3 regions of the Protofrankia sp. CiP1_Cm_nod3 genome follow, and region 1 is predicted to be linked to each of the others. Evidence: riboswitches for the same ligand, from Rfam matches in the RefSeq annotation. Region 1 holds a riboswitch; each other region holds the start of a gene.
The links. A riboswitch is a leader RNA that binds a small molecule or an ion and turns the genes downstream of it on or off. The one in region 1 is predicted to bind cyclic di-AMP.
Positions count from the first base shown of each region.

Region 1 (4,221 bases):
GGCCGGGCCGGCCGGTGTGGTGAACCGTGTCAGGAGCAGCGCGACCGCCGCGAGAACGCCGAGGACGACCGCCGACACGGCGGCAGGCCACCTCCGGCGGGCACGGCCGTAGCCGCGATGTCGATCCATGGAACCTTCCGTCCGGTCGGCCCCCCGTGTGTCCCCCTTCGCCGGCCCATGGATCCGGGCCCGCCGGAGCGGCCATCGGGCGTCAAGGTCATTACCATGCCGCCGCCAGCCGTCCGACCGGTGCCCACAATAGCGAACAGCGGACAGAACGGGTCATCGGGCCCATTCGCCACCGTGCCGGCGAACGGCCCGACGGCCATGTCCGCTCCGGTGGGCGGACCGCCTGGACTGCCCCGGTCACGTCACGCGCCCAGCCGCGACGGGAGCGCACATCGGACAAGACGGGAGCACGCGTCGGGCACGGCGGGAGCAATACCGCGAGGCCCCGCGACGGGAACATGCGGTGGGGACACGCGGTGGGGAACATGTGCCCGGGCATGCCGCGGCACACCGCGGCGGGGCATGGCGGGACATAAGGCCCGCGGCCATGGAACAAACCGGCCGCTGCCGCGAGCCGGAGTGCCAAAGCGCTGGCAGAAGGCCTGGCAGAAGGCACAGCCCAGGCCGTACGGGCGGCTTCCGGCGCATTCAGGCGGAGCGCGGCCGGATGCTTCCCGGTAACATAACGAGCCATGGCACCGGAAATCGCGATCGACGGTACCCCGGTCGCCAGCACGCGTCCGCCGGGCACAGATCGGTGCGGGCCGCAGCAACGAGATCCACGCGATCGAGGATCCGCTGGATGCGCTCCCCCGCGATGAGCGACGCGCCCGAGCCGGTCATGGGCTGCCCCGGCTGCGAGCGGGACGATGTCACCGGGTAACCGAAAACGTCACCGGGTAACCGGAAACCGACGGACGACACCGCTCCCGACGAAGCCGGGAGTGAGGACGACGGCATAGTGCACCACACCCGACAGAACATCCGTACTCACCCGTTGCGGCCGTCCTACCGGACGGGGAGCGTTCGTCATACCCTTCGCGCAACTTCCCGGCACGGCACACGTCCGAATCGGTAAAATATCACCGAACCGGGCATGCCGCGCCCCGACTGTCCACAGGAGCCAGACCGATGCCCATTGCCACCCCAGATATCTACGCCCAGATGCTCGACCAGGCCAAGGCGGAGGCATTCGCCTACCCTGCGATCAACGTCACGTCGAGTGAAACCCTGAATGCCGCACTGAAGGGCTTCGCGGACGCCGGGAGCGACGGTATCGTACAGATTTCCACCGGAGGGGCCGAATTTCTCTCCGGTACCCGGGTGAAGAACATGGTGCTCGGCGCGCAGGCGCTGGCCGAGTTCGCCCACCATGTCGCCAAGGCGTACTCGGTCAACATCGCGCTGCACACCGACCACTGTCCTGCCGGCAAGCTCGACACCTACCTGCGCCCCCTGGTCGCGATCTCCAAGGAGCGGGTGCTCAGGGAGGGCCGCGAGCCGCTGTTCCAGTCCCACATGTGGGACGGCTCCGCGGTCGAGATCGAGGAGAACCTCAAAATCGCCGACGCGCTGCTGGCGGACACGGCCCAGGCGAAAATCGTCCTGGAGGTGGAGATCGGTGTCGTCGGCGGTGAGGAGGACGGCATCGTCGGCGCGATCGACGAGAAACTGTACAGCACGCCCGAGGACATGTGGCGGACCGTCGAGGTCCTCGGCGCCGGGGAACGGGGCCGCTACCTGGTCGCGGCAACCTTCGGAAACGTGCACGGGGTATACAAGCCGGGCAATGTGAAACTCCGTCCGAGTATCCTGCGGGATGGTCAGCAGTATGTCGCGCAGAAGCTCGGGCTGCCAGCCGGGGCCAGACCTCTCGACCTGGTCTTCCACGGCGGGAGCGGTTCCGACCTGTCCGAGATCCGCGAAGCGGTGGATTACGGCGTGATCAAGATGAATGTGGACACCGACACCCAGTACGCGTACACCCGGCCGGTCGTCGACCACGTCTTCCGGAACTACGACGGCGTTCTGAAGGTGGACGGCGAGGTCGGCGTGAAGAAGCACTACGACCCGCGCAGCTACGGCAAGGCGGCCGAAGTCGGCATGGCCGCCCGAGTCGTGAAGGCGTGCGAGGACCTGCGTTCCGCGGGACGCTCCCTCGCCAACTGACCCCGCTTGGGCGGGACGGCCCCACAACACGCTCGCCAGACCGGGCTTCGTCGTCCGGCTGGCGAGCGTTCGCGTGCGGGTGCCGACCCATCGGCCTCCCGGCGCCCGGGTGACCGGATGGCCGTCACCTTTCAACGGCCATCCGTATATGACGCAGGTTCCGGAAAGGTCGCATCATCGTCGGATCACGGCACTGTACGTATGGTCCTGCCGTTCGACGTGTCTTCGGCTGAATCAGCGGTGTTCCGCGCCGCGGGCGCCGGGCCGGCCGGGCCCGGCTTCCGGCCCATAGCACGCGGATCGCCGGCCCACGCACTGGCTCCTATCCGGATAATCCGGCCCCGATCGCCACCGGCACGGCGGGATACCGAGTTTTCCCGGCAATAAAAGTATGATGAAATCAATAAGCGCGCGTACCCGTGCGCTACCATCCGCTCCCGGGCCCCGACAAGAGCCGCCGGCCCGGTGTGCACATCCTCACGAAGCGTATTCCCCGCTTGTTCGGCGCCCAGCAATTGTTGTTATGGTCTGCGCCGTGCTCGCGACACAGCGAACACACGTCGGGCGGCACGCCGAATCCTGCCCTCGCCCGACGAAAACCCAAACTCGTGGCAGGAACGGGGGACCCACTTCTGGGCGCCGATACCGGGCGTCCTCGGGGTGAAGCCGCACATGCGGCCGGGCAGTCCCAGCCCGAACCCGACAGCTCACTTCGCAGGCGTGGGGAAGGGCATAAAACCAATATGTCCAGTGCACGTTCCCGAAATCGACAGCACGGAACCGGCCGAATCCGGCTGGGCGCGCGGGCGCTGGTAGTCGCTCCCGCGCTGGCCGCGGCGGTCGGCGGAAGCATCGTGATGTCACAGCCCGCCAGCGCCGCCACCACCTGGGCGCAGCTACGCCAGTGCGAGTCCGGGGGGGACTACACCGTCAATACCGGCAACGGTTATTACGGTGCCTACCAGTTCTCGCTGAGCACCTGGCAGAGCCTCGGCTACCCGGGGCTGCCCAGCGACGCCTTGCCAGCCACCCAGGACGAGGCCGCGCTGAGACTGGCCAACCGGTCCGGCTTCGGCCAGTGGCCGGTCTGCGGCCAGGGGATGGGCGCCGACCAGCTGGTGGCGAGCGCCAGCTCGTCCGGGGCCGGATCGCCCAGCACCGGCACCGGCACCGGCACCGGCTCGGCGGGCGCGGCCGGGTCGACCGGGGCCCAACGCTGGGTGGTGCGTCAGAGCGCGCAGAGTCTCGCGGACAACACGCTGTTCACCACCGGGCTGATCTATCAGGTGCGCTCGGACGTACGAGCCTGGCAGCGCCAGATGAACAGGCTCGGCTACCGGATCAGGATCGACGGCCGCTACGGCCCCCAGTCCGCCTTCGCCGCCACCCTCCTGCAGAACTCGCGGGGACTGCAGGTGGACGGTATCTGCGGCCCACGGACCTGGACGGCCACCTTCGACTGAACACGGCCAGCCAACCAACCGGCCAACCGGCCGAACAGCCGGCCGAACAGCCGGCAACTGGCCGAACGACCCAGCGGTCGAACGGCCTCTGGCGGACGGCACCGCCCACCGGCGGCACGCACAGTCCGCACACAGCCGGCCCACCCGTGGCTGGACATCCGACCGGACCGGGCTGGCGCGCCATGGACAGCGCAGCCACGATCCCCTTTCATGCCAGGCCTCCGGCCGCATCCAGGAGAACCCCGGATGCGGCCGGCCCGGATCCGGCCCGGCAGGGCCGGGGACCGCTCCGGACGGCTCCGCTTCCCGGAGTGCCCCAGAAGTGACAACAAGCACATTCACGATACGAAAGAAACTTCGTCCGTCACCATAAGTCACAGAAATCGGAGAAGGCGACCCCGCCGCGGGGCGGAGTCACACCGTCAGCTACGGTGACACGTTCAAGGCGCTTAGCCCATTCGGGTGATAACAGTCACGTCGGTGTAGTTCATCCGACACCCCGATTTGCTTCGATAGAACCAGACTCGCTAGAGTCCTCCCCACTCGCCGGATCGGTGAGGCCGCCCGGACGGACGCCGAG
Region 1 covers NZ_CEVIVD010000040.1:17,131-21,351, forward strand. Annotated here, with positions in the region: partial or broken gene AC5LUJ_RS10345 (hypothetical protein) at 1-129, opposite strand, end outside; gene fbaA (class II fructose-bisphosphate aldolase) at 1,141-2,178, shown strand; cyclic di-AMP (ydaO/yuaA leader) riboswitch at 2,766-2,914, shown strand; gene AC5LUJ_RS10355 (transglycosylase family protein) at 2,922-3,641, shown strand.

Region 2 (8,322 bases), on a different contig from region 1:
GAGCTGCCGGACGTCGAGGACTTCACCAGCATCGACGGGTTCGGCGTGCGGGGGACGGTGGACGGCCAGAAGATCGTCACTGGTCGTCGTCGCCTGCTCGACGAGTGGTCGATGCGCATCCCCGACGATCTCGAACAGGCGGCCCGGGCCGCCGAACGGGACGGCCGCACGCCGGTGTTCGCCGGCTGGGACGGTGCCGCCCGCGCGGTGCTCGTCGTCGCCGACACGCTCCGGCCCGGCAGCGCGGACGCGGTCCGCCGGCTGCGCGGCCTCGGCCTGGCACCGGTCCTGCTCACCGGCGACAACGCCCGGGCCGCCCACGCGGTTGCCGCGCAGGCCGGCATCGACGAGGTGATCGCCGAGGCACTGCCCACGGACAAGGTCGACGTCGTCGCCCGGCTGCAGGCGCGGGGCCGGGTCGTCGCGATGATCGGGGACGGGGTCAACGACGCCGCCGCGCTCGCCCGCGCCGATCTGGGCCTGGCCGTGGGGACCGGGACGGACGCCGCGATCGAGGCAGCCGACATCACCCTCGTCCGCGGGGATCTCGGCGCGGCCGTGGACGCCGTCCGGCTGTCCCGGCGCACCCTGGCCACCATCAAGGGCAACCTGTTCTGGGCCTTCGCCTACAACGTCGTCGCCCTTCCACTGGCCGCCGCCGGCCTGCTCAACCCCATGATCGCCGGCGCGGCCATGGTGCTGAGCTCCGTGTTCGTCGTCTCCAGCTCGCTGCGGCTGCGCCGCTTCCGCCCCACCGGCCGCGACGCCGCCTCGCCCGCGTGAGGCGGTGATACCACCGAGACACCGCCAGCGTGAAGAAATGATCACAATCTGACGTGGAAGGCCGTTCGCGGCAGCTGTCGAGCCGTGTCAGGCTGGGAGAAGCCGAGCCGGACGGACCAACCAGGCGACACGGTCCGAAGGACCAACCAGGCGACACGGTGATGTCCGCTGTGTACCGCTGGTGGCCCGGGGCCCGCTGACGAGCTCTCCGCAGGATCCGCCGAGGCGAGATCTGTTGAGAAAGGTGGCGACCGGTCATGACCCGTACCAAGCGATGGACGGTCGACGTGTTCCTGATCGAGGACGACGGCCACACCCGCGCGGAGGCGGCCCTGCACACGGGGCCGCGTGCGGACGCCGGACGCGGGCTGCGGGGTGTCGGGCACGCGCGGCGGCATCCCGCCGACACCGAGATTCCCGAAATCGGCGACGAGGTCGCGGTCTCCCGCGCACTGTCCGAGCTGGCGTATCAGCTGCTCGACGCCGCGGCCGGCGACATCGAGGCGGTCACCCACCAGACGGCCCGCCTGCGCATGCCGCAGCACCACCAGGGCATCCGCCCCTGACGGCGGCCGAGCCGCGGCCCCGCGGTCAATCCCCGTCCGGCCGCGAGGCCGCCCTGAAGATCAAATCGTTGCGGCAATGCCGTCAACAGCGTTGACCACAGCGATGCGGCAGTAGTTCAACGCATCAGATCACGGGAACGAGGGACAGCCGGCCGCTCCGGCAGCCGTATGCCTACTCGTTCTCATGACCGGGCGCTGGGACGGGGCCGCTGGGCGGGGAGACGACGCGGCCCCCGGTCCGTGATCGACCGGGGGCCGCGAACGGGCCGCGAACGGGGAAGAGCCGTGAACGAGGACTGTCGTTACGGCTTCACGGCCAGGTCGGAGACCGCGGTCCCGGCCGGGAACTGCCCGATCAGGCTGACGTGCCCGGTGAGCAGGTTGACCGAGTAGAGGCCGTACTGACCGGCGACCGACAGCGCCGCGAACCCGGCGGCGTCGACGGAGGTGCCCCCGGAGACCGTGCTGTAGATGTCGAGACCGGCGTTGAGAGCCGGGTCCACGCCGAGTGCGCCGACCGTGGTGAGGGTGCCACTGTTCGGCGGCGCCTGGATCGCCAGCTGGTTGAGGTTGGTGTCGATGGTGAACAGCGTGGTGCCGGTCGCCGGGTCGCTGTCGTTGTTGGTGTAGGCGACGGCGGTGGCACCGAGGGCGGACAACGGGGTGTCCGTGGTCGTCACATGGGTGACGACATCGTGGTGCAGGTTCAGCCCCGAGTCACTGACGACGCGCAGCAGGCCGTCGACAGGGTCGAAGTCGACGCCGAAGGAGGTGAAACCGGACGGCGGGCCACCCAGGTGGGACACTCCGGTGGCCACTCCGGTGGTGGTGTTCAGCGTGTAGACGCCGCCACCGTTGCCCACGCCGTAGAGCAGCCCGTCCTGGGGCCGGTAGTCGATCCCGATGAGCGAGGTGTCCTGGCCGATGAGCCCGGTGACGGGCACCCCCGCCCCCGCGCGCTGCGGGGACCGGGTGGAGAACGGGACCAGCCTGCCGCCATCGCTGGTCAGGCCGACCGCCTGCAGGTTGGGCGTCCTGCCGTCCGTCCCGGCCGGGCTGGCGGCGGTGGCCTGCCCGGCCAGCAGCGGCACGGTCCCCAGGGTGCCTGCCAACACGGCGGTGGCGAAGGCCGCTTTCAGCTTTCTACGCACAGTTGCTCCTTGGCTAGCTCATGCACCGGCAGCTCGCGTACCGGCGCGGCGCTGCGGGACACGTCGCCTCAACAGCGACGAGATGGCCAGACGACGACTTTCCGTAGCTGACTGGCCACGACATGAAGTAGACACGTAGAGCAACCACAAGTCAACTATCTGCCAACAAGGACGCTACAAACGGCGACTTCGCCCGGAGCGGGGCAACAGGCACAGCGGCACACGACCACACAGCGACACAGCGACACAGCGACACAGCGACACACGACGGCACAGCGGCCACGCCGTTCCAGACGGCAGCGACGGCTACACCGGCCGTGGCTCGACGCTGGCCCTGCCGCCCGGCCGGGACGCACCGCACGACACGCCGACGCACGACACGCCGACGGATGGCACGCCGACGGATGGCACGCCGACGGATGGCACGCCGACGGATGGCACGCCGACGGATGGTGGGGCCGCGGTGGCCGCCGGCGGGTCCTATCCCCAGCCGAGCTCGGCGAGCCGCCCGTCGTCGATGCCGAAGTGATGGGCCACCTCGTGGATGACGGTCACCCGTACCTGCCCGACGACCTGTTCCTCGGTCCGGCCCAGGTCGCAGATCGACCGCCGGTAGATCGTGATCCGGTCCGGCAGCACCCCGCTGTACCAGTCGCCCCGCTGCGTCAGCGGTACCCCCTCGTAGAGCCCCAGCAGCCCCGGCGACGGCGGCTCGTCCTCGACAACGACCGCGATGTTGGACATCTGACGGCCGAGCTGCGGTGGCAGGCTGTCCAGCGCCTCGGCCACCAGGGCCTCGAAGCGCTGCCTGGACACCTCGACCACGTCGGTGAACCTACCTTCAGACGCCGTCCCGGCGCGGCGCCGCCATACCGCCGGGCACCGGCACGGGGAATGAACAGGCCTGGATGGACGTCGGCCGCCGGAGAAGATCGGCGTAATTTTGTCGTTGTGTACGCTTTTACGGCCAAAAAGCGTACACAACGACAAACTCTTCTGGATCATGGCCTGTGCGGGTGGTCGTGGATGGGCTCCGCGCTACCTGACCGGCGCTCCAGGGGGACGTCCAGGAGGACGTCCGGCGGACGCCCGGGGAACATTGTCCGGCGTCCACTGCTTCTCATGATGTAATTATGTAAGCGGGACAGGAGGCCGGGATGCAGGATCCGCTCGATGCCTACTCACAGGTCGTCACCCGAGTCGCCGCCACCGTCTCCCCCGCTGTCGCGAGCCTGCGGGTACGGACGCCGCGTGGCGAGGGAGCCGGATCCGCCGTGGTCTTCACCGATGACGGCTTCCTGCTCACCTCCGCCCACGTCGTCGACAGCGGACCGAGGCGCGCGGGACGGCAGACCGGCGGCGGCGCGGCGGGCATGGCCGAGTTCGCCGACGGCACCCACAGCGAAGTGGACGTGATCGGCGCCGATCCGCTCTCCGACCTCGCGGTGCTGCGGGCCCGTAGCGGCACGCCGGCCCCGGCGGCGCTCGGCGACGCCGACACGCTCTCCGTCGGTCAGCTCGTCGTCGCGGTGGGCAGCCCGCTGGGCCTGACCGGCAGCGTCACCGCGGGGGTCGTCAGCGCACTCGGCCGCTCCCTGCCCACCCGGGCCGGCGCCACCGTCCGCGTCATCGACGAAGTGATCCAGACGGACGCCGCGCTCAACCCGGGCAATTCCGGCGGCGCGCTGGTCACCGCCGACTGCCACGTCGTCGGGGTGAACACCGCCGTCGCCGGGATCGGGCTCGGGCTCGCCGTCCCGGTCAACGCCACCACCCGCCGCATCCTCGCCGCGCTCATGCGCGACGGCCGGGTACGGCGCGCCTACCTGGGGGTCGCCAGCACCCGGGCACCGCTGCCGCCACACCTGGCCGAGCGGTCCGGCCGGCGGCACGGGGTGCGGCTGGCCGAGGTCGTCGCGGGCAGCCCGGCCGGTCGCGCCGGCCTGTTCGCCGACGACCTGGTGCTCTCCGTCGCCGGGCAGCCGGTCGCCACCCCGGGGGATCTGCAACGGCTGATGACGGAGGACACCATCGGCCGCCCGCTCGAACTGACGGTGTGGCGGCGCGGCGCGCTCGTCGACGTCATCGTCGTCCCGCAGGAACTGGCACTCACCTGAGAAGATCGGCACGAGTTTGTCGCGGTGTACGCCGATATGGCAAAAATGCGCCTATACAGCCAGAATGTACTGATGCTGCCAGCATGCGCCAATACAGCCAGAATGCGCTGATACGGCCAGAAAACATGAACATACACGACAACAGACTCACGCCGGTCGCGGCCTGGTGGGCGAACGTCCGCGGGCGGCCGCCGGCCACCGGCCCGCCCAGGCGGGGACGGTGGCCGCCCGCGGACGGTGGCGCCCCGGGTGCCCGAGGGAGGGGGAGGCACCCAGGGCCGTCAGTGGCACCCAGCCGTCAGCCGCACGGGAACAGCTGGGCGTAGGTGCGGGCGCCGACTGTTCCGTCGGCCGCGAGGCCGTGCCGCCGCTGGTATTCCTTGACCACCCTGGTGGTCTGCGGGCCGAATATCCCGTCGACGGTGAGAGGATATCCGATACCGGTCAGCCGCCGCTGTACCGCGGCCACCTCGGTACGCATTTTGCTGCCGTTTCTCACGGTTGCCGTGGACGCTGGCAGCGAACAGTTCCGGGTGATGTAGCTGATCCCGCTGACGGGCGGGACAGGGGCGCTCGACCGCGTTGTCGACATGCTCGCCGGGCTGGCTTTCGCCGCTGCCGCGGCGGCGTTCCCCCGCGCCAGATGACGGCGGTAGGAACCGTTGGTGTAGGCGCTCCAGGCACGCACGCCCTGACTGTCGCACACCTTCTTCGCCGCCCACGCGTTGGTGGCCGGGTCGTACAGGTTCCGGCCCGCCAGCCAGCCCGTGTGGACCCGCGCGTTGATCTGCCAGAGCCCGCGGGAGTCCTCACCGTGCGCGTTACGCGCCCTGGCGTTGCCACCGGACTCCGCGAGCGCCACCGCCACCCAGGTGCCCAGCGGCACCCCTCGGCAGCTGGGCAGCCCCGCGTTCGCGGCGACACGGGCGATGGCCGTGTCGGCGACGACGGCGGGCCCGGACGGCCCGGCCGCGCTGGCCGGGGCCGCGGTCAGCATCATTCCGGCCGTCGTCCCGATGAGCCCGACGGTGCCCACCAATGCCGCGCCGTTGCACCGGCCGGGTTTTCTGTGTCTTCCCCTGGACATGATCAGTTTCTCATCCAAAAGTATCGTCGAAATGGCTCGTCAAATTCACTGGCGGCGCCAGGACAGCATTTCCTTCGAGCAGCCGACGGTTTGCTCTTCCCAGCGCGCCTGATCGACTGGAACACGTCGGGCAGACCGGGGCGCAGGCCGTCGACCGCATTCGTCCAGAAAATTTCCCGGTCATTTCCGGAGCGCTCCGGGAGAAGCACCGTGCGCTCCGGCCGGAATTTTCTGGATATCCGGCGCGGGACCCGCGCCGGACCTGCCCGGGGCTCCAGGAACAGTTACCCGGCAGTGGCCGGGAGAAATTTTCGCGGCGGCCGCCGGCTGTTGCCCGCGCTGTCCGCCCGGGGCACCCGAACACCCCGTGGCCGCCAGCCCGGCCCGGGCGGGCGGGTCACCTGATACGGCCGACCAGATGGCTGCCGGTGTAGACCTTCTGGAGCCGGACCACGGCCCCGGTGTGCGGGGCGGCCCACATCATCCCGTTCCCGGCGTAGATCCCTACGTGGTGGATGCCGCCCGGCCGGCCGAAGAAAATGAGGTCACCGGGCTGCCGGGCATTCTTCGATATCTTCTGGGAGGCGTTGTACTGCGCGTTGGCCGTCCGCGGGACGCTGCGGCCGAGCTGCTTGTAGATGTACTGGACGAGGCCGGAGCAGTCGAACGCCCGGGGCCCCTCGGCACCCCACACGTACGGCTTTCCGGCCTGCTTCGACGCCAGATAGACGAGTTTCGCCCCGAAACCACTGGTGGACGTCGAGAAACTCACCGGCTGCGCCGACAGCGTGCGCACGCCCGCGGCGGCGGCCGGCGACGAGGCCGCCGACCAGACGGCCGGGGTGATCGTGAAGGTAGCGGGCCGGGCAGCGGTCGTGCCGGCCGCGGTGGTCGTGCCGGCCGTGGCGGCGTCGGTCCACCCCGTCCCGCCCGTGCCCGCGCCACGGTCGTTCGCCAGGGCCGGTGCGGCCAGCCCGGAGAGGGCGACGGTACCGGTGGCCGCGGCGGCAACCGCGGTACGTGCCGATATCCGGCCGAGGGCGGAGCGGGTCGTGGGCGCGCGATGACGACCGCGCCTGGAACTGGGACTGGGATGACCTACGGCAGCCGGACCTGAATTCACCTGGTGTGCAGGCAACGATGATCCTTCCCATACGCCTGCGAGGTTAGCTGTCGGGTTCGGGCCGGGAAGCCCGGTCGACGCGCGGATACCTGCGCGGCCGACTTCACCCCAAGGACGGCCACCGTGGTGGCGACGTCCGGCGGAAAGGTGGGTCCCCCGCTTCTGTCCTGGCGATCGCTAGTCGGAAGACACCGGACCGTGGACAGAACTCGGCGTGCGGTCCGGTGCCGTTGAGAGCCCGGCCAACGTAGCGAACTACTTTTGGTAACCGCAAGCGGCGGTTTTCTCGGCATGTCGGCGCACAACACTCACCGTACGCATCATTTACGCGGGCCGTCCCAGGATGGCTGCCGGGACGGTACGAGCTGGCCGCAGCGTGATGGCGCTACACACCGCTCCCATGGTTAACCAGCGCGTATCGTGAAACGGCCGATGCGGACCGGCAACAACATTTTTTCCACCGTTGTGTTTCGCTGTCGGGCACAGCATTTGCACTGTCGGGCACAGCATTTGCACTGCCCGAAACAGCGTTTGCGCTGTCGGGCGCAGTGGATCGCCCGGGTGGGCCCACGGACCGCCGAAGCAACGCCACGAACCCGGACGTGCGCACGCCGCGGCCGGCGGCATGGCCAGCGCGGACGGCGCAGCGTCCGGGCATCAGTGACGCCCGGGCACCAGCGGGGCCGCCGGTCCGCCCCGGGCCAGGCAGGGCCCCGGGCGGAGCGGCGTCGGTCAGGACTCGACCCAGCCGCGCGCCTGCGCGAGGGTGGTCAGTCGCTGCCGTATCTGGCTTATCTGGCCGCCGGTCAGGGTCGGCACCGATTCGATGAGCGTCTCGGTCAGCAGATGCCGGAACTCCCCGACGGTGAGGACGTCGCACATGTCGTCGTCGTCGGCGCTCGAACGCCCGTTGACCACACCTGGGGAGACCACCGGATACACGGGCGCCGGACGGGCCGGAGCCCGGCGGATCAGACGGACGACCGAGGCCTTCGGGCCCCTGTCACTCTCCTCCGCCTCGAACTCCACCAGCGTTCCGGGCTGGAACAGGTGCTTCTCGTCCTGAAGATCGTTTGCGTGCATGAAAACGTCGTCGCCACCGGCATCGGGCGCTATGAAACCGTAGCCGCGAACCCCGTCGAAACGCAGAATTCTACCAGTACCCACCACATCTGCCCCTGTACAACCTCTGTGCCAACCAGCCCTGTACCAAGTGAACTGCACACCAGACGAACCTGTGTACAACCAAGCCCCAGGACCGCTCGCGCGACCGCAGGACCTGCTCACCGTCTCAGGTACGCCTACCCAGGTCAAGCCCGACACCCGGAGCGCGGAACGACCGACAGCGGCCGATGGGGAACGAGCGCGGATACACCGGGGCGGAACGGCCGACCAGCTGACCAGCTGACCGGCCGGCCGGCCCCCGGAAGCGCCCCGGGGGCCAGCCGGCCGTCGACGTCATGGTCACAAGCCGCGGATCCGTGTCCTTACGGTC
Region 2 covers NZ_CEVIVD010000001.1:188,967-197,288, reverse strand. Annotated here, with positions in the region: partial or broken gene AC5LUJ_RS00800 (HAD-IC family P-type ATPase) at 1-783, shown strand, start outside; gene AC5LUJ_RS00795 (DUF1876 domain-containing protein) at 1,041-1,349, shown strand; gene AC5LUJ_RS00790 (DUF4394 domain-containing protein) at 1,652-2,500, opposite strand; gene AC5LUJ_RS00785 (metallopeptidase family protein) at 2,981-3,325, opposite strand; gene AC5LUJ_RS00780 (S1C family serine protease) at 3,658-4,617, shown strand; gene AC5LUJ_RS00775 (peptidoglycan-binding protein) at 4,916-5,704, opposite strand; gene AC5LUJ_RS00770 (C40 family peptidase) at 6,102-6,476, opposite strand; gene AC5LUJ_RS00765 (hypothetical protein) at 6,457-6,771, shown strand; cyclic di-AMP (ydaO/yuaA leader) riboswitch at 6,845-7,010, opposite strand; gene AC5LUJ_RS00760 (cold-shock protein) at 7,560-7,997, opposite strand; gene tkt (transketolase) at 8,322-8,322, opposite strand, start outside.
Region 2: it holds a riboswitch for cyclic di-AMP, as region 1 does, so the genes downstream of both, AC5LUJ_RS00770 (C40 family peptidase) here and AC5LUJ_RS10355 (transglycosylase family protein) in region 1, are expected to answer to the same signal.

Region 3 (7,582 bases), on a different contig from region 1:
CGCTGATCGCCGTCACCACGTCCGCCGGCAGGAGGCCCTCTTCCGTGATCAGTTCGAGTAGCGTGTCGGCGTCCGTGCCGAGATCGGCGAGCAGGTCGAGGTCACCGACGGGCTGTCCGCCGGCCGGTGTGTCGTCGGAGTCGTCGTCGAGGCCACGCCGGCCCACCGGTGGCAGCGCGCTGGCGAAGAGCCGGTCGGCGAGGGCCGAGGTGAACAGCACCCGGTGGTCGGACAGGAACACCCGTGGGTCGCTGATGTCGCCTTCCACCCGCACGATGCCCAGGTACTCGTCATCCTCCTCGACGAAGGCGACGGCGAGCTCGGGGGAGATGTCGTGCAGCAGCTCCGCAAGTATGTCAAGGTCGTCGATGTTGTCGAGGTCGATCTCATGCGCGCTCCAGCGTCCGCGGATGCGGCCGATGGCGCTGGCTTTCTGGGTCACCGAGTTCTCCCACGGTCTTGTGTCGCGTCCATACCAACTCCGAGTGCCCACCCGGCGGCCACTGGCTCCGAGCGTCCGCCCGGCGCCGGCGGCCCGCGGTCCCCGGCCGGGCCGCATCCCCGCCCGGGCCGCTTGTCACGACGGGGCACAGCGGTAGCGGTCCCTACGGACCGGCTGCTCGGTCCATGACGGCCGTCCGCTCGCGTCACCCTGCCGTACCCTGCTCTGTCCCGCCCGGACAGTGATGTCCCGCCCGCGACGCACCCCTGTCGTGCCTGCCTTTGCCGTACCTGCCCCGATGGGGCGCGCCCTTGCCGGACATGCCTGGTGGACAGCCGTCCGGCGCACGTCTTATCACACCTCGTACCACACTCGTACCCCGCCTGTTCGCCACTGCCCGGAGGATGTTCCGAGGCCGCTCTGGAGCTGGTCCGGGACCGACATGGGACGGGTATGACGGGGTGTCGGTCACCGGCGCGGCGGCCCGTGGCACGCTGGGGAGGCGATGAGCACACCCTTCCCGCGCCGGTTCTCCGCCCGCACCCGTGCCGCCCTTGCTGTGGAGAAACTCGCGTCCTCGGCTTCCCGCCAGCTGGGACGCGGATCCGGTGAGATGATCGGCGGCAAGCTTGCCCTGCGGGTCTCCCCGGAGATCCTGTCCGAGGTCGCGGCCGGGCAGCTGGTGGCCTGCGTCAGCGGGACCAACGGCAAGACCACGACCACCCGGCTGCTGGCCCGCGCGCTGGGCACGCTCGGCCCGGTCCGCAGCAACAGCGGTGGCGCCAACATGGCGGCGGGCGTGCTGGCCGCCCTGTCCAAGCCGCCCTACGACGCGGCCGCCGCGCTCGAGGTGGACGAGATCTGGCTGCCCAAGGTGGCCAGGCAGATCCAGCCCCGCGCGGTCATCCTGCTCAACATCAGCCGTGACCAGCTCGACCGGTCGAACGAGACCCGGCGGATCGCGAGCCTCTGGCGTGATCTCGGCGCCGAGCTGCCCGGCGCGACCGCGATCGCCAACGCCGACGACCCGCTGGTGGCCTGGGCCGCCGCCGGCTGGTCGAACCAGGTCTGGGTGTCGGCGGGCCAGAACTGGACGGCGGACGCGATGGTGTGCCCGCAGTGCGCCAGCCTGCTGCACCGCAACGCCACGGGCTGGTGGTGCGGCTGCGGGCTGGCCCGGCCTGAGCCCCTTGTCTCGGTCACCGGGCCGCACGAGCTGCTCTGGTTCGGCCGTCACCTCACGGCGTCGATCGACCTGCCCGGCCGGGTGAACCTCGGCAATGCGGCGATGGCCGCCGCGGCGGCGAAGCTCTTCGGGGTCGAGGTCGAGCAGGCGCTGGCCGCGATGACCGGCCTTGAGGACGTCCAGGGCCGCTACCAGGAGGTCGAGCTCGGCGACTCCGGTACCCGCGGGCGGCTGCTGCTGGCGAAGAACCCGGCCGGCTGGGTGGAGATGATGGAGCTGCTCAACAGCACGCCCACCCGGCCGGTGATCGTTGACTTCAACGCGCAGACCGCTGACGGGCGTGACCCGTCGTGGATCTGGGATGTCCCGTTCGAGCGGCTGCGGGGCCGGCGGGTGCTGGTCACCGGTGGGCGCAAGGAGGACATGAGCGTCCGGCTGGCATACGCGGAGATCCCGCACACGGTCCATCCCGATGCCGAGAGCGCGGCGGCGGTTCTGGACGAGAAGATCGTCGATGTGGTCGCGAACTACACCGCCTTCCGCGACATCCTGGGGCGGGTCGCCCCGGTGAGGACGAACAGTTGACCAAAAAGGTGACCAAAAAGGTGACCATCCACGGTGACATGACCGGGGCCGCGGCATGAGCCGGGAGTCGGCGACCCGGATCGCCCTGATCTACCCGGAGCTGCTCGGGACGTACGGCGACGGCGGCAACGCGACCGTGCTGGCGCAGCGGCTGCGCTGGCGTGGCCTGCCGGCCGAGGTGATCGGCGTCCCGGCCGGGGAGCCGGTGCCGGCCGGCTGCGACATCTATCTGCTCGGCGGCGGTGAGGACGAGCCGCAGGTGCTGGCCGCCGAGGGGCTGCGCCGCAACAGCGCGATCGCGCACGCGGTGGCCCAGGGCGCGGCCGTGCTCGCGGTGTGCGCCGGATACCAGGTGATCGGTGCGTCCTTCCCCGCCGGTGAGGGCCGTATCCACGACGGCCTGGGCCTGGTGGACGTGGAGACGCGACGCTCGTTCGAGCAGCCGGTGCCGCCACGCGCGGTCGGTGACATCGTCGTCGAGCCCGTCCCCGAGCTCGAGCTGCCGTTGCTGCTCGGCTACGAGAACCACGGGGGACGTACCCGGGCACTGCCCAACGGGCACGGCCGGCCGCTCGGGATCGTGCGCAAGGGGGTCGGTAACGGTACCCCGGACCACACCGACGGTGTCGTGGACGGCCGTGTGATCGGTACCTACCTGCACGGTCCGGTCCTCGCGCAGAACCCGGCCCTGGCCGACCTGCTGTTGTCCTGGGTGCATGGCTGGCTGCCGGAACTGGCCGGCCCGCCGGAGACGGAGGTGCTGCGCCAGGCACGCCTGCACGCCCTGGACGTCCATGCCTGACCCGGGGCCGGGCGGCCGCGGGGAACCTTCGGTGGGCGCGGGAAGCAGCCGGGGGGCCTGCGCCCGGACGCGGGGGGAGCGGCCTGTCGCCCGGTGCCCGGCCGTCGGCCGTCAGTCCGTCCTGACGGCCGGCGGGGTGGCGGGTGCGGGACACGGCTCGTCGTGCTGCGGCGGCAGATGGGCGCGGTCGTGTTCGGCGATCGCCACGTTCAGCCGGCTCAGCAGCGCGCCGAAGACACCGAGTTCCTCCTGGTCCCAGGTGCGTACCAGGGTATTGATTTTTTCTACCCGTGCGGAGCGGGTGGCGAGGTAGCGTTGCTGGCCGCGGGTGCTGAGTCTCACCAGCGTCGCCCGCCGGTCGCTGGGATCGGTGGCGCGTTCCACCAGCCCGGCCGTGACAAGCGCGGCGATCTGGCGGCTCACCGTGGAGATGTCCAGGGCGAACACCGTGCCCAGGGTGGTCAGCCGTACGGCGCCGTGTTCGTGGATGTGGCTGAGCAGCAGGTAGGCGGAGCGGTCCAGAACCGTCCCGGACTCGCCGGCGATGGCCATCCGGAAGCGTTCGGCGCGCCGGCCGAACACCGACAGCTCGTGTTCAATCTTGATCAGTCGATGGTCGAGTTCCTGACCACTGTCCACTTCGGCCTCACCCCTGTTCCGGCAGCCGTATGCCCCGCAATCCGATGTTGTCGAGATTCTGGTGGATACACCACGTCAACGAACGAGCCGTGCCGTGGTTGCCGTACCGGACATGCCTGTTTGACTACTTTTAGTAGTCAATCGGTATCGCAAGCTGACTGGGTGTGAGACAGCGCACTCCGGGTGGCCCCGACTTGCCCGCGACGCGAGGCGAATCTGCCGAATCGACGGCTCCTGGTGTGGTTCGGTTGTCTCGTGGTGTCGAATCCGCTGAAAGCCGGGAAACAGCTATGGGCCAAGAACCGCAAGCGGGTGCTGATCATCGGTGCCGTGCTCGTGGTCGCCTGGATCTACGTGTCTCGCTCGGGTAGCCCGGATACCGAGCGGGCGAAGATACCGGCGGGGTACGCCTCCGCCGAACGCGAGCTCGCCGTTCATGCCGACGCCGACCCCGGCAAGCCCCTGCCGCTGGTCCTCGTCCTGCATGACAACAACAGCGACGCGGCTGCGATCGAAAAGATCACCGAAGCCTCGACGCTTGCCGACCGGCAGCACTTCGCCGTGGTCTACCCGGAAGCCGTGGACGGCGAATGGAGGTTGGACGACCCCCGGGGCGCGGACGTGCAGTACCTGCGTGACGTCGTGCGCTACGTGTCGGAGAAGCGGTCGAAGATCGACCAGTCCAAGATCTACATCTGGGGTCTTGGCGAAGGTGGGCGGGCCGCCCTCACGATTGCCTGCGGGGCGCCTGACAACAACCTGAAGTTCGCCGCCGTCGCGGTGGTGGGGCCGGTCGGGCAGGTCCCGAACTGCCCGTCGGGAACCCATGTCCAGCATGTCGACGGGACGTGGGACAAGCAGGTCACGCGCAGCCTGTGGGACTTCTCCAGGAAGCCCAAGGCGTAGGAGCGGGCATCCGGGGTTGGGAGGCCCGCGGAGAAGGCGTCTGATGAGGTTCCAGCCTCGGCCGCGCATCCGGTCGGTGGGAGAGGGCGGCTCCCGCCGACCGGCCGGACTGTGGGGGGGGTCCAGTACGACCGGCCGACGGAAGCCTCTTGTTCCGCCGGGCTTTCCGAGCTGGGGGGGTTGGCTCGGTCCAACCAGCGGAAGTCATCATCGCGGGATGCCGCGGAGCGCCGCCAGGCCGGTGTCGACGTCGACAAGATCGACCTGGCGGCAAGGTTCACGCACAATCGGAGGGGGAGGCCGCGCGGGAACCCGCCTGTGAATTGTTTCTACAGTATATTGGTTGCCACTACGCGAAGCCGCGTACTGACAGCCGGATGTGGACGCGGGCTGACCGGTTCGCTCAGAAAACCCGGCCGACGGAATATGACGTGGTATAGATGGCCCTCAGCGAGACGACATCACCTGACTTGGGTGCCACCCACATCTTACCATCGCCCGCATAAATACCGACGTGGTAGATGTTACCTGGTGCGCCGTAGAAAATCAGGTCACCTGGCTGCTTGTTGTACTGCGATATCCTGGTGGTCGCCTCGTACTGTCCCTCGGCGGTGCGGGGGATGTTGCGTCCCAGCTGCTTGAAGACGTACTGGACCAGTCCTGAGCAGTCGAACGTGTAGGGGCCCTCAGCGCCATAGACGTAGGGCTTCCCGGCCTGCTGGGCCGCGAGATACACCGCCCGTTCACCCAGCGAGCTGGCGGCCGCGAGCGCGCCCGAGATGGCGTTGCTCATGGTCGGGGCATCGAGGCCAGTGATCTGGGGAGAGCGCTGCACGGGCGGGGTGTTGGGAATCACGGTCAACGTGCCGACGTTCGTCGACCGTGTCGAGCGCAGGGCGTCGGTCCCGTCGAAAATCGCAGTGATCTGCGTGGTGGTGAGAACCTTCGCGGTGTAGCTGGTGAAGCCCTGCTCGTTGGTGTAGAGGTGCTTGAAGGTGGCCCATCCCTCCGGCAGCTTCACCTGGACCTTGACAAGCTGATTGACCAGCGGTGCGTGGGTGACCGCGTCCTCGAGGGAGAACCCCATCTCCACCGGCTGGTCGGCCTTCACGGAGACGTCCGGATTCGTGACTTTGAGCACGACGCCGTTCTTGGGATGCAGGTCGGTCTGGTTGAGTACCTGGCTGGTGACCGATCCGGAACCACCCGTGGACAGCGGATTGATGGTCGAGGTGCGCAGGTTGGCCAGTGACGCCTGGCTGCCGAACTGTGATCCAAGCGTTATCGGCGAGGTGACGGAGGCATCGTCGGAGTTCGAGTCGGCCGTGGCGCATCCGGCCAGGGCGACACCGGACACCGCGACGGTACCGGTGGTCACCACGGCGACAGCGGCCCGGGCTCGCGAGCGGCCCGTTCCGGGCTGCGGCGCGGGCGCGCGATGCCGGCCGCGTGCCGGACGGTCGACGTGCCGGTCGATCGGGTGCTGGCGGGACGACGGCGCAGCCGCCTGCGACGAACGCGATCGTACTGCTGGATCAGGCTGCACATCATGCGCAGACAAGGTTGTGATCCTTCCCGTTCGCCTGCGAGGTGAGCTGTCGGGTTCGGGCTGGGCTGCCCGGTGGGTCGCGCGACCATCGCGCTGCACACTTCACCCCGAGGGCGACACCGCGGTTCGATGCCGTCCGGTGGAGGATGGGTCCCCCGCTCCTGCCCTGGTGACGACTCGGAGGGAACACCGGGACCGTGGGCAGGATTCGGCAGTTCGGCCCGGTGCGTCGTGACGTCGGCGCGAGACTAGTTCATACGGATGGCGCTAGTAAACACTAGTCCCTCACAACTACCCCAAGTAGTTGTATGAAGTGTCATAACCGGCTCTTCTACCCCATCCTCCTTCGCCGGCCGGGGCGGCGCCGGGTGCGACCGGCTGGCTTGTGGCCTTCGGTCGCCCGACTGACGTGCCGCTTTCCGTGACTTGCGGGATGCGGAGGATGACAATACGCCATAGCGGCGACAGACGGTCGACCAGGAGCCTTCGAGTACAGATAGTGAGCAATACTGCTACGTTAAGTAGCGATCAAGGCTGCCCATTGGCGGTACTCTGCTCTTTTTACGAAAATTGTCCGATTGGTTGATGCCGAGTTGTCGGCCTTCTGACGCGTGTCGGAATGTGACGTCGTACTCTGGCAGTGCCTCGTCCGGATCGGTCCTTCCAGGTCAGTCACGTGATCAGGGCAGCGTGACGGATGATCAGGAATCGTGCCGATGCTCCCCGGGGAGGCGCTCGCCATGACGCGGTCCGCGTCGGGGTCCGTGCCGGACGGGCGTGGTGTGCGCCAGCCGGACGCGCCCGCCTCCCGGCCGCGTCCTCGCCGGGTGGGCGTTGTTGTGATTGGCGCGGGTGTCGCGGGCCTGGTGGCCGCGGTCGTGCTGGCTCGTCGGGGTATCGACACGCTCGTGCTCGAGGCCGCCAGCCGGGCCAGGGTGGAAAGCCGTCCACGCGCCGGGCTGCTCGGGCCGGCGGCGGTGGACGCCCTGGAGCGCAACGGGCTCGCCGACGGCCTGCGAGCCGAAGGTGTGCCGCACCACGACTGTGAGTTCCGACATCGTCGCAGAGCGTTTGTCGTCGAGTATGCTCGCCATGCGGGCGGACGCCACCACGTTGTCTACCCGCAGCAGAAGCTTGTCGCCGACCTGGTTGCCGCCTACCTTGCCGCGGGTGGCGTCATCGAGTTCGGCGTCACTGACGTGATGTTGGGCGCGCTGGCCTCCGACCACCCCGCCGTCTCCTTCGTCACGGCCGGCGGGCAGCGGCAGGTGGTGGAAAGCCGTTTCATCGCGGGCTGCGACGGCCATCATGGTGTTTCCCGAGGATCGATCCCCGAGGGCGCGTTACGCTCCATCCGGCAGCGCGACAGCGCATGGGCCTGGCTCGCGGTCCTGGCCGCGGTCGCCCCGTCCACCGATAAGATCATTTATGGGGTCAGTCCCCGGGGGTTCGCCGGCCACATGCTGCGCGACC
Region 3 covers NZ_CEVIVD010000118.1:524-8,105, reverse strand. Annotated here, with positions in the region: gene AC5LUJ_RS18680 (tRNA adenosine deaminase-associated protein) at 1-442, opposite strand, end outside; gene AC5LUJ_RS18675 (MurT ligase domain-containing protein) at 948-2,213, shown strand; gene AC5LUJ_RS18670 (type 1 glutamine amidotransferase) at 2,269-3,015, shown strand; gene AC5LUJ_RS18665 (MarR family winged helix-turn-helix transcriptional regulator) at 3,127-3,654, opposite strand; gene AC5LUJ_RS18660 (CE1 family esterase) at 3,910-4,560, shown strand; gene AC5LUJ_RS18655 (C40 family peptidase) at 4,964-5,938, opposite strand; cyclic di-AMP (ydaO/yuaA leader) riboswitch at 6,127-6,302, opposite strand; partial or broken gene AC5LUJ_RS18650 (4-hydroxybenzoate 3-monooxygenase) at 6,826-7,582, shown strand, end outside.
Region 3: it holds a riboswitch for cyclic di-AMP, as region 1 does, so the genes downstream of both, AC5LUJ_RS18655 (C40 family peptidase) here and AC5LUJ_RS10355 (transglycosylase family protein) in region 1, are expected to answer to the same signal.